Linked DNA regions of Moorella thermoacetica. Each later gene encodes a partner of the first gene's protein in a complex. Links are inferred from orthologs where the notes say so. Each region holds a gene or a part of one and is shown on either strand. Other genes may lie near its edges.

Region 1 (3,600 bases):
GCATCAACCTTTTTACCCGCGGTCTGGAGACGGAGGCCACCGTCGAAGTGGAAGCCGGAACGGGGGGAACCATTTACCAGGGACATGCGTTCGGGCCCAATGCCCCCGAATACAATCTGCGGCTGGTGGCGGCGGCTACAGTGAATGCCCTGGAAAAGTGCTGCGGCAGCAACTGGAGTATAGCCCTGGAAGACCTGGTATGGGTAGAGGTAGCCCATCACCGGGCGGCCGTCTGCGCTATTATCCTGGTCACGCACCAGGGGAGTGAGTACCTGGTAGGGGCGGCCCTGGCGGATGGCGATGATCGCCAGGCAGCAGCCCGGGCCGTACTCAAGGCCCTGGCCTCTCGCTGCTATCATGTTAACGATTGATTGCCACCCGTCTTACTTCGTGTTAAAATATACAAGGCAGGTTTTTCTCTTAAGGAACCAGCACGGTTCCTTTTATGTTATTTTGAGCTGGAAATTACGGGCTGGCATTTGTTGCCGGGGGGTGTGCAGAAGCAAAGCCGCCCGTGACTGTCACCCGGCAAAGCAATGGGGTGCTAAGTATAAGCATTTCGCAAGAGGTTGTTTTCGAAGGAGGGAGAAATGGTGCTGGGTATATTGCATAATCTCCTTGACGATAATGCCCGGGATATAAAGAAATTGAGCCGCCAGGTAGAGGCCATCAACGCCCTGGAACCGGAGATTCAGGCCCTAAGCGACAGCGACCTCCAGGCCAAAACCCCGGAGTTCCATCGCCGCCTGGAGAGGGGCGAGACCTTGGACGAGCTGCTGCCGGAGGCCTTTGCCGTTGTCCGGGAGGCCTCCCGGAGGGTGCTGGGGATGCGCCACTTTGACGTCCAGCTTATGGGCGGCATCGTCCTCCACCAGGGACGCATCGCCGAGATGAAGACCGGCGAAGGCAAAACCCTGGTGGCTACCCTGCCGGCTTACCTCAATGCCCTGACGGGCAGAGGGGTGCATATTGTTACCGTCAATGACTACCTGGCCAGACGGGACAGCGAATGGATGGGTCGTATCTACCGTTTCCTGGGGCTGAAGGTGGGCCTGATCGTCCACGGCCTGGACGCCGCCGAGCGGCGGGAAGCGTATAACGCCGATGTTACCTACGGCACCAACAACGAGTTCGGCTTCGATTACCTGCGGGATAATATGGCCCTGCACCCGGAGGAGATGGTCCAGCGGGAGCTCAACTACGCCATCGTCGACGAGGTCGACAGTATCCTAATCGATGAAGCCCGGACGCCGCTCATTATCTCCGGTATGGCCGAAAAACCCACGGAGATGTATTACACGGTGGCTGCCATTATCCCGCGCCTGCAGCCGAACATTGATTATAATGTCGACGAAAAGGCCAAGGTGGCGACCCTGACGGAGGCCGGGGTAGCCAAGGTGGAAAAGATGCTGGGGGTCGACAACCTCTACGACGACGCCAATATGGAACTGGCCCACCACGTTAACCAGGCCTTGAAGGCCCATACCCTGATGAAGCGCGACCGGGACTATGTGGTCAAAGACGGCCAGGTCATCATCGTCGACGAGTTCACCGGCCGCCTGATGTTCGGCCGCCGCTACAGCGAAGGGTTGCACCAGGCCATCGAGGCCAAGGAAGGTGTGAAGATTGAGCGGGAGTCCCAGACCCTGGCTACCATCACCTTCCAAAACTTCTTCCGGATGTATGACAAGCTGGCCGGCATGACCGGCACGGCGGCTACCGAGGAAGAAGAGTTTCGCAAGATCTACAACCTGGATGTGGTGGTTATCCCCACCAATAAGCCCATGATCCGCAAGGATTACCCTGACGTCGTCTACCGGACGGAAAAGGGTAAGTTCGAGGCAGTTGTCGAGGAGATCCGGGAACGCCATGCAAAGGGCCAGCCGGTGCTGGTGGGCACCATCTCCATCGAAAAGTCCGAGCGCCTGAGTGAAATGCTTAAAAAACGGGGGATCCCCCACCAGGTGTTGAACGCCAAATACCACGAAAAGGAAGCGGAGATTATCGCCCAGGCCGGCCGCCTCGGGGCGGTGACCATCGCCACCAACATGGCCGGTCGCGGCACGGATATTATCCTGGGAGGCAACCCTGAGGCCCTGGCCAAAGAAAAGATGCGCCAGAAGGGCTACAGTCCGGAAATAATCGCCGCGGCTACGGCGATCAAGGTCGACGAGGGGGACCCGGAGGTCATGGCCGCCCGCCAGGACTACCAGCAGTTCCTGGCTGCCGCCCGGCGGGAGACGGAAGAGGAGCACCGGCGGGTGGTGGAACTTGGCGGCCTGCATATCATCGGCACCGAGCGCCACGAGAGCCGGCGGATCGATAACCAGCTTCGCGGTCGTGCCGGGCGCCAGGGAGACCCGGGGTCCAGCCGCTTCTATGTCTCCCTGGAAGATGATTTGATGCGCCTCTTCGGCTCCGACAACCTGACCGGTATCCTGGACCGTCTGGGTATGGACGACAGCACCCCCATCGACCATCCCCTGGTGTCCCGTTCCCTGGAGCAGGCCCAGAAAAAGGTCGAGGCCCATAACTTTGACATCCGCAAGCACGTCCTGGAATATGACGACGTCATGAATAAGCAGCGGGAGATTATCTACCGCCAGCGGCGGGAGGTGCTTACGGGGGCCGACATCCGGCCGACTATCGAAGACATGATCAAAACCGTCGTCGACCAGACGGTGGACCGCTTCGCCGGTGAGAGCAAGTACCCGGAGGAGTGGGACCTGGCCGGGCTGCTCGATTATGCCGAGCAGTTGTTCCTGCCCGGGTGCGACCGCGAGGCCCTGGCCAACGCCATCAAGGAGATGGAAAAGGAAGAGGTCTACGGCTTCCTGCGGGAAAAGGCTATGGAGGCCTACCGGCAGCGAGAAGAAGAACTGGGCCCCGAAACCCTCAGGGAGATCGAACGCCTGATTCTCCTCCGGGTGGTCGATACCAAGTGGATGGACCACCTGGACGCCATGGATCAGCTGCGCCAGGGCATCGGCCTCCGGGCCTACGGCCAGCAGGATCCCCTGGTGGCCTATAAATTTGAGGCCTACCAGATGTTTAACGATATGATCGCCTCCATCCAGGAAGACGTGGTGCGCTATCTGTACCGGGTGAAGGTCGTCCAGCCGCAAGCGGAGCGTCCCCGCCAGGTGGTGGAGAACCGCTATGCCGGTGAGGCTTCCGGTCCCCGGCAGCCGGTGCGCCGGGAGCATAAGGTAGGCCGCAACGATCCCTGTCCCTGCGGCAGCGGCAAGAAGTACAAGAAGTGCTGCGGCGCCGGGAAGTAGATCCCGTGCCAGGAATGCCCGTGGTGGCTGATGCCCCCCCACTAAAGATGAAAATGCAGGTGGAGACAGGGGTTGGCGGGTACAGGCGGAAGGCGACTGGGTTCGAGGCGCAGAGCAAACTCAGCGAAGCCGAACCGAGGTGGCGGTGAACGGGATGGGGATCGTAACGTGGCTTCAGGAATGAGAAGTAGCACGCCCCGTCATGTTTGATCAAAAGAACAGAGTTCTGCCACCCCCGCCGCTTAAGCAACTGAGCGCGAAGTTTGCTCGCTTTAGCACCTGGAGCCTGAAGCCTGTTCCAGACCCGCAGCAGTTACTA
Region 2 (3,254 bases), 2.2 Mb from region 1 along the record:
GGCCCACACCGTGACCCACGTAATCTCGCACTACTGAAAATCCCCTGGCTTCGACGAAGGCCTGGATGGCATGGGAGATATCCGTCAGGCGATTCCCGACTACCGCCTTCTTTATGCCTTCCTGAAGAGCAGCCTGGGTAGCAGCAAGCAACTGCTTTTTGCCGGAATCAATGTCTCCAACTGGAAAGGTTGCAGCCGAATCACCGACATAACCATTTTTTACCACGCCAATGTCAATACTAATAATATCTCCTGCTACCAGCTTCTTTAAACCCGGGATCCCGTGGACAACTTCCTCGTTCACTGACGCACAGATGCTGGCGGGAAAGCCGTGATAACCTTTGAAGGCCGGCACGGCGTCATGCCGGCGGATATACTCCTCGGCAATCCGGTCCAGCTCGCCGGTAGTGATGCCGGGAGCTATATGCTCCTGTAGTTTGGCCAGGGCACCGGCGACTATCCGGCCTGCCTCCCGCATCAGGGCTATTTCCCGGCGCGATTTTAAAATAATCATTGCCAGTCTCTTCCCAGGGCCCTGCCTATAGCCAGGATTACCGCCGGGATGGCCTGGCTGCCGTCAATTTCCTTTAAAAGACCGCGCTGCCGGTAGTAGTTAACGAGGGGAGCCGTCTGCTCGTTATAAACATCCAGGCGCTTGTTCACCGTGGCTTCTGTATCGTCGGCCCGCTGGACCAGATCCTGACCGCAGGCATCACACTTCCCCGGTACTGCAGGCGGGTTATAGCGCACATGATAGGTGGCCCCGCACTGGCGGCAAACCCGGCGCCCTGTCAGGCGCTCCAGCAAAGCATCCCGGGGCACCTCGATGTCAATAACGGCATCCAACCTCTCCCCCCGGCTCGACAGCCAGGAATCCAGGGCTTCCGCCTGGGCTACTGTCCGGGGAAAGCCGTCCAGGAGGAAGCCATTCCGGCAATCAGGTTGAACCAGGCGTTCCTGCACCAACCCAATAGTTACCTCATCAGGAACCAGGCGCCCGCCCTTGATATATACTTCCGCCTGGCGTCCCAGGGGCGTCCCCCTTTTGATCGCCTCGCGGAACATATCGCCGGTAGAAATATGGGGTATGGCCAGGCGCTGGTTAATCTCCCTGGCCTGGGTCCCTTTCCCGGCGCCGGGTGGTCCAAGTAATACCAAGCGCATGCCTTTAAGCCTCCCGGTTGTTATTTCATAAAGCCCTGGTAGTGCCGCAACAACAGGTGGGATTCCAGTTGTTTCATGGTTTCCAGTGCCACACCCACGACAATCAGCAGGGAAGTGCCGCCGAAATAGACGTTGATCCCGGTGATAGCCATGAGAAGATTGGGCAGTACGGCAATAAACGCCAGGAAAATAGCCCCGGCCAGGGTTACCCGGGCCAGGATCCGTTCAATATACTCGGCCGTAGGACGCCCTGGTCTTAAGCCCGGTATAAAACCACCATATTTCTTCATATTATCGGCCACGTCCTGGGGGTTAAAGGTCACAGCCGTATAAAAATAGGTAAAGAAGATAATTAACAGGGCATACAGGATCATATAGAAAGCCGACCGGGGATCGAAGAACCGGACTATTGTCTGGGCCAAACTGCTCTGGGGAAACCAGGACGCCAGGGTACTGGGAAAGAGCAGGATGGACATGGCAAAGATTACGGGAATAACCCCTGCCTGATTGACTTTCAGGGGTATATGGGTGCTCTGGCCACCATAGACACGCCAGCCCACCACCCGTTTGGCATACTGGACGGCAATCCGGCGTTCCCCTTCCTGTACTGCCACCACGGCAGCTATAATAAGCACAGCCACAATGGCAAAGACAAGCAGGGAAATAATATTGACCGTTCCTGAGGTAACGTACTGGTAGAGGCTGGCCGCCCCTGCCGGCAGGCGCGATACTATACCGGCAAAGATGATCAGGGAGATGCCATTGCCGATACCCTTTTCGGTAATCTGTTCGCCCATCCACATAAGAAAAGTCGTTCCCGCTGTAAGCATTATAACTACCACCAGGTAGTTATAAAGGCCCGGCCGCAGGAAGGCATGGGAGCGAGCCAGGTACAGGCCCATGCCCAGGGCCTGGAGTATACTTAAAATAACTGTCCCGTAGCGTGTATACTGGACGATTTTTTTTCGGCCCTCAATATCCTCCTTGGCCAGGCGCTCCAGGGCCGGGATGACCACTGTCAGGAGCTGCATGATAATCGAGGCATTGATGTAGGGCATAATGCCCATGGCAAAGATGGTAAAGCGCTTAAAAGCCCCGCCGGAAATTACGTCAAAAAACCCGAAGATCGTCCCGGTACCAATCAATTCCTTTAAAATGGCATTGTTGATACCCGGTACCGGAACATGGGCACCCAGGCGAAAGACTACAAACATGAGCAAAGTGAAAAAAATCTTCTTCCGCAGGTCTTCCAGTTTCCAGGCGCTGGCCAGGGTGTCTAGCACCTACATCACCTCGACTTTGCCGCCGGCAGCCTCAATCTTTTCAATGGCTTTACGGCTAGCCGCCTGAACCTTGACAGTCAACTTTTTGGTCAGTTCGCCGTCACCGAGGATCTTCACCCCATCCCGGGCCTGCTTCACCAGGCCGGCGTCATGAAGCAGTTCTGGCGTAACCACGGTCTCAGGCTCAAACCGCTCGAGTTCACCAACATTAATGGGTACCAGTTTCCGGGCAAAGATATTGGTAAACCCCCGCTTGGGCAGACGCCGGGTCAGGGGCATCTGACCGCCTTCGAAACCCCGGCGAACACCGCCGCCGGAACGGGCTTTCTGACCTTTATGCCCGCGTCCGGAGGTCTTGCCCAGGCCGGAGCCTATACCCCGGCCTACCCGGGTGGCGCGGGGACGGGAACCGGGAGCTGGATGTAATTCGTGGAGACGCACCATAATCACCTCCTATTCGATGGATTCAACCCGGACCAGGTGGGCCAGTTTCTGGACCTGCCCCCTGGTTACCGGCGTATCCGGGCAAACTACCTGCCGGTGGAGTTTCTTCAATCCCATGGCCCGGGCCGTTTTCCTCTCGGTCTCCGGCCGGCCAATGAGGCTCTTGACAAGGGTTATCCTTAAATTTGCCACTGCCTATTCCTCCTAGCCGATAAGCTCGGCAACCGTTTTACCCCGGAGGCGGGCCACTTCTTCCGCTCGCTTCAGACCCTTCAAACCCTCGATAGTGGCATAAACGGCATTATTGGGGTTGGCCGAGCCAAGGCTCTTCGTTAAAATATCACGGATACCCGCAGCCTCGAG

Evidence for each region.
Region 2: the proteins of secA (region 1) and secY are in contact, whole or in part, in a crystal structure (PDB 3DIN), measured with the Thermotoga maritima proteins. The link is inferred for Moorella thermoacetica from one-to-one orthologs. Residues at the interface, in WP_004082002.1 of Thermotoga maritima: Glu261, Ala262, Arg263, Lys300, Ala301, Arg302, Thr303, Ile304, Ile305, Leu323, Tyr324, Asp325, Pro326, Val329, Ser330, Tyr333, Ile336, Lys340, Phe345, Val349, Glu363, Phe364, Tyr374, Ser375, Gly376, Gly377, Glu393, Ile395, Thr482, Ser483; in WP_004081795.1 of Thermotoga maritima: Glu108, Gly109, Glu110, Glu111, Ala236, Glu237, Arg238, Arg239, Ile240, Thr241, Ile242, Gln243, Tyr244, Ala245, Arg246, Arg247, Val248, Thr249, Gly250, Arg251, Arg252, Val253, Tyr254, Gly256, Ala257, Ser258, Thr259, Tyr260, Leu261, Pro262.

What each region holds. Positions count from the first base shown.
Region 1 is NZ_CP012369.1:224,756-228,355, forward strand. What follows is about bases 198-3,481. They hold secA (preprotein translocase subunit SecA), read left to right. Parts: upstream 198-590; coding sequence 591-3,281; downstream 3,282-3,481. Other genes in these bases: MOTHE_RS01195 (hypothetical protein), read left to right, coding at 198-371. In the rest of the region: more of MOTHE_RS01195, read left to right, coding at 1-197. UniProt on the Escherichia coli protein: Required for protein export, interacts with the SecYEG preprotein conducting channel.
Region 2 is NZ_CP012369.1:2,453,851-2,457,104, forward strand. The notes cover bases 317-3,254. They hold secY (preprotein translocase subunit SecY), read right to left. Parts: upstream 2,448-3,254; coding sequence 1,185-2,447; downstream 317-1,184. Other genes in these bases: map (type I methionyl aminopeptidase), read right to left, coding at 317-514; MOTHE_RS12140 (adenylate kinase), read right to left, coding at 511-1,164; rplO (50S ribosomal protein L15), read right to left, coding at 2,448-2,888; rpmD (50S ribosomal protein L30), read right to left, coding at 2,901-3,083; rpsE (30S ribosomal protein S5), read right to left, coding at 3,096-3,254. Also shown: more of map, read right to left, coding at 1-316. UniProt on the Escherichia coli protein: The central subunit of the protein translocation channel SecYEG. Consists of two halves formed by TMs 1-5 and 6-10.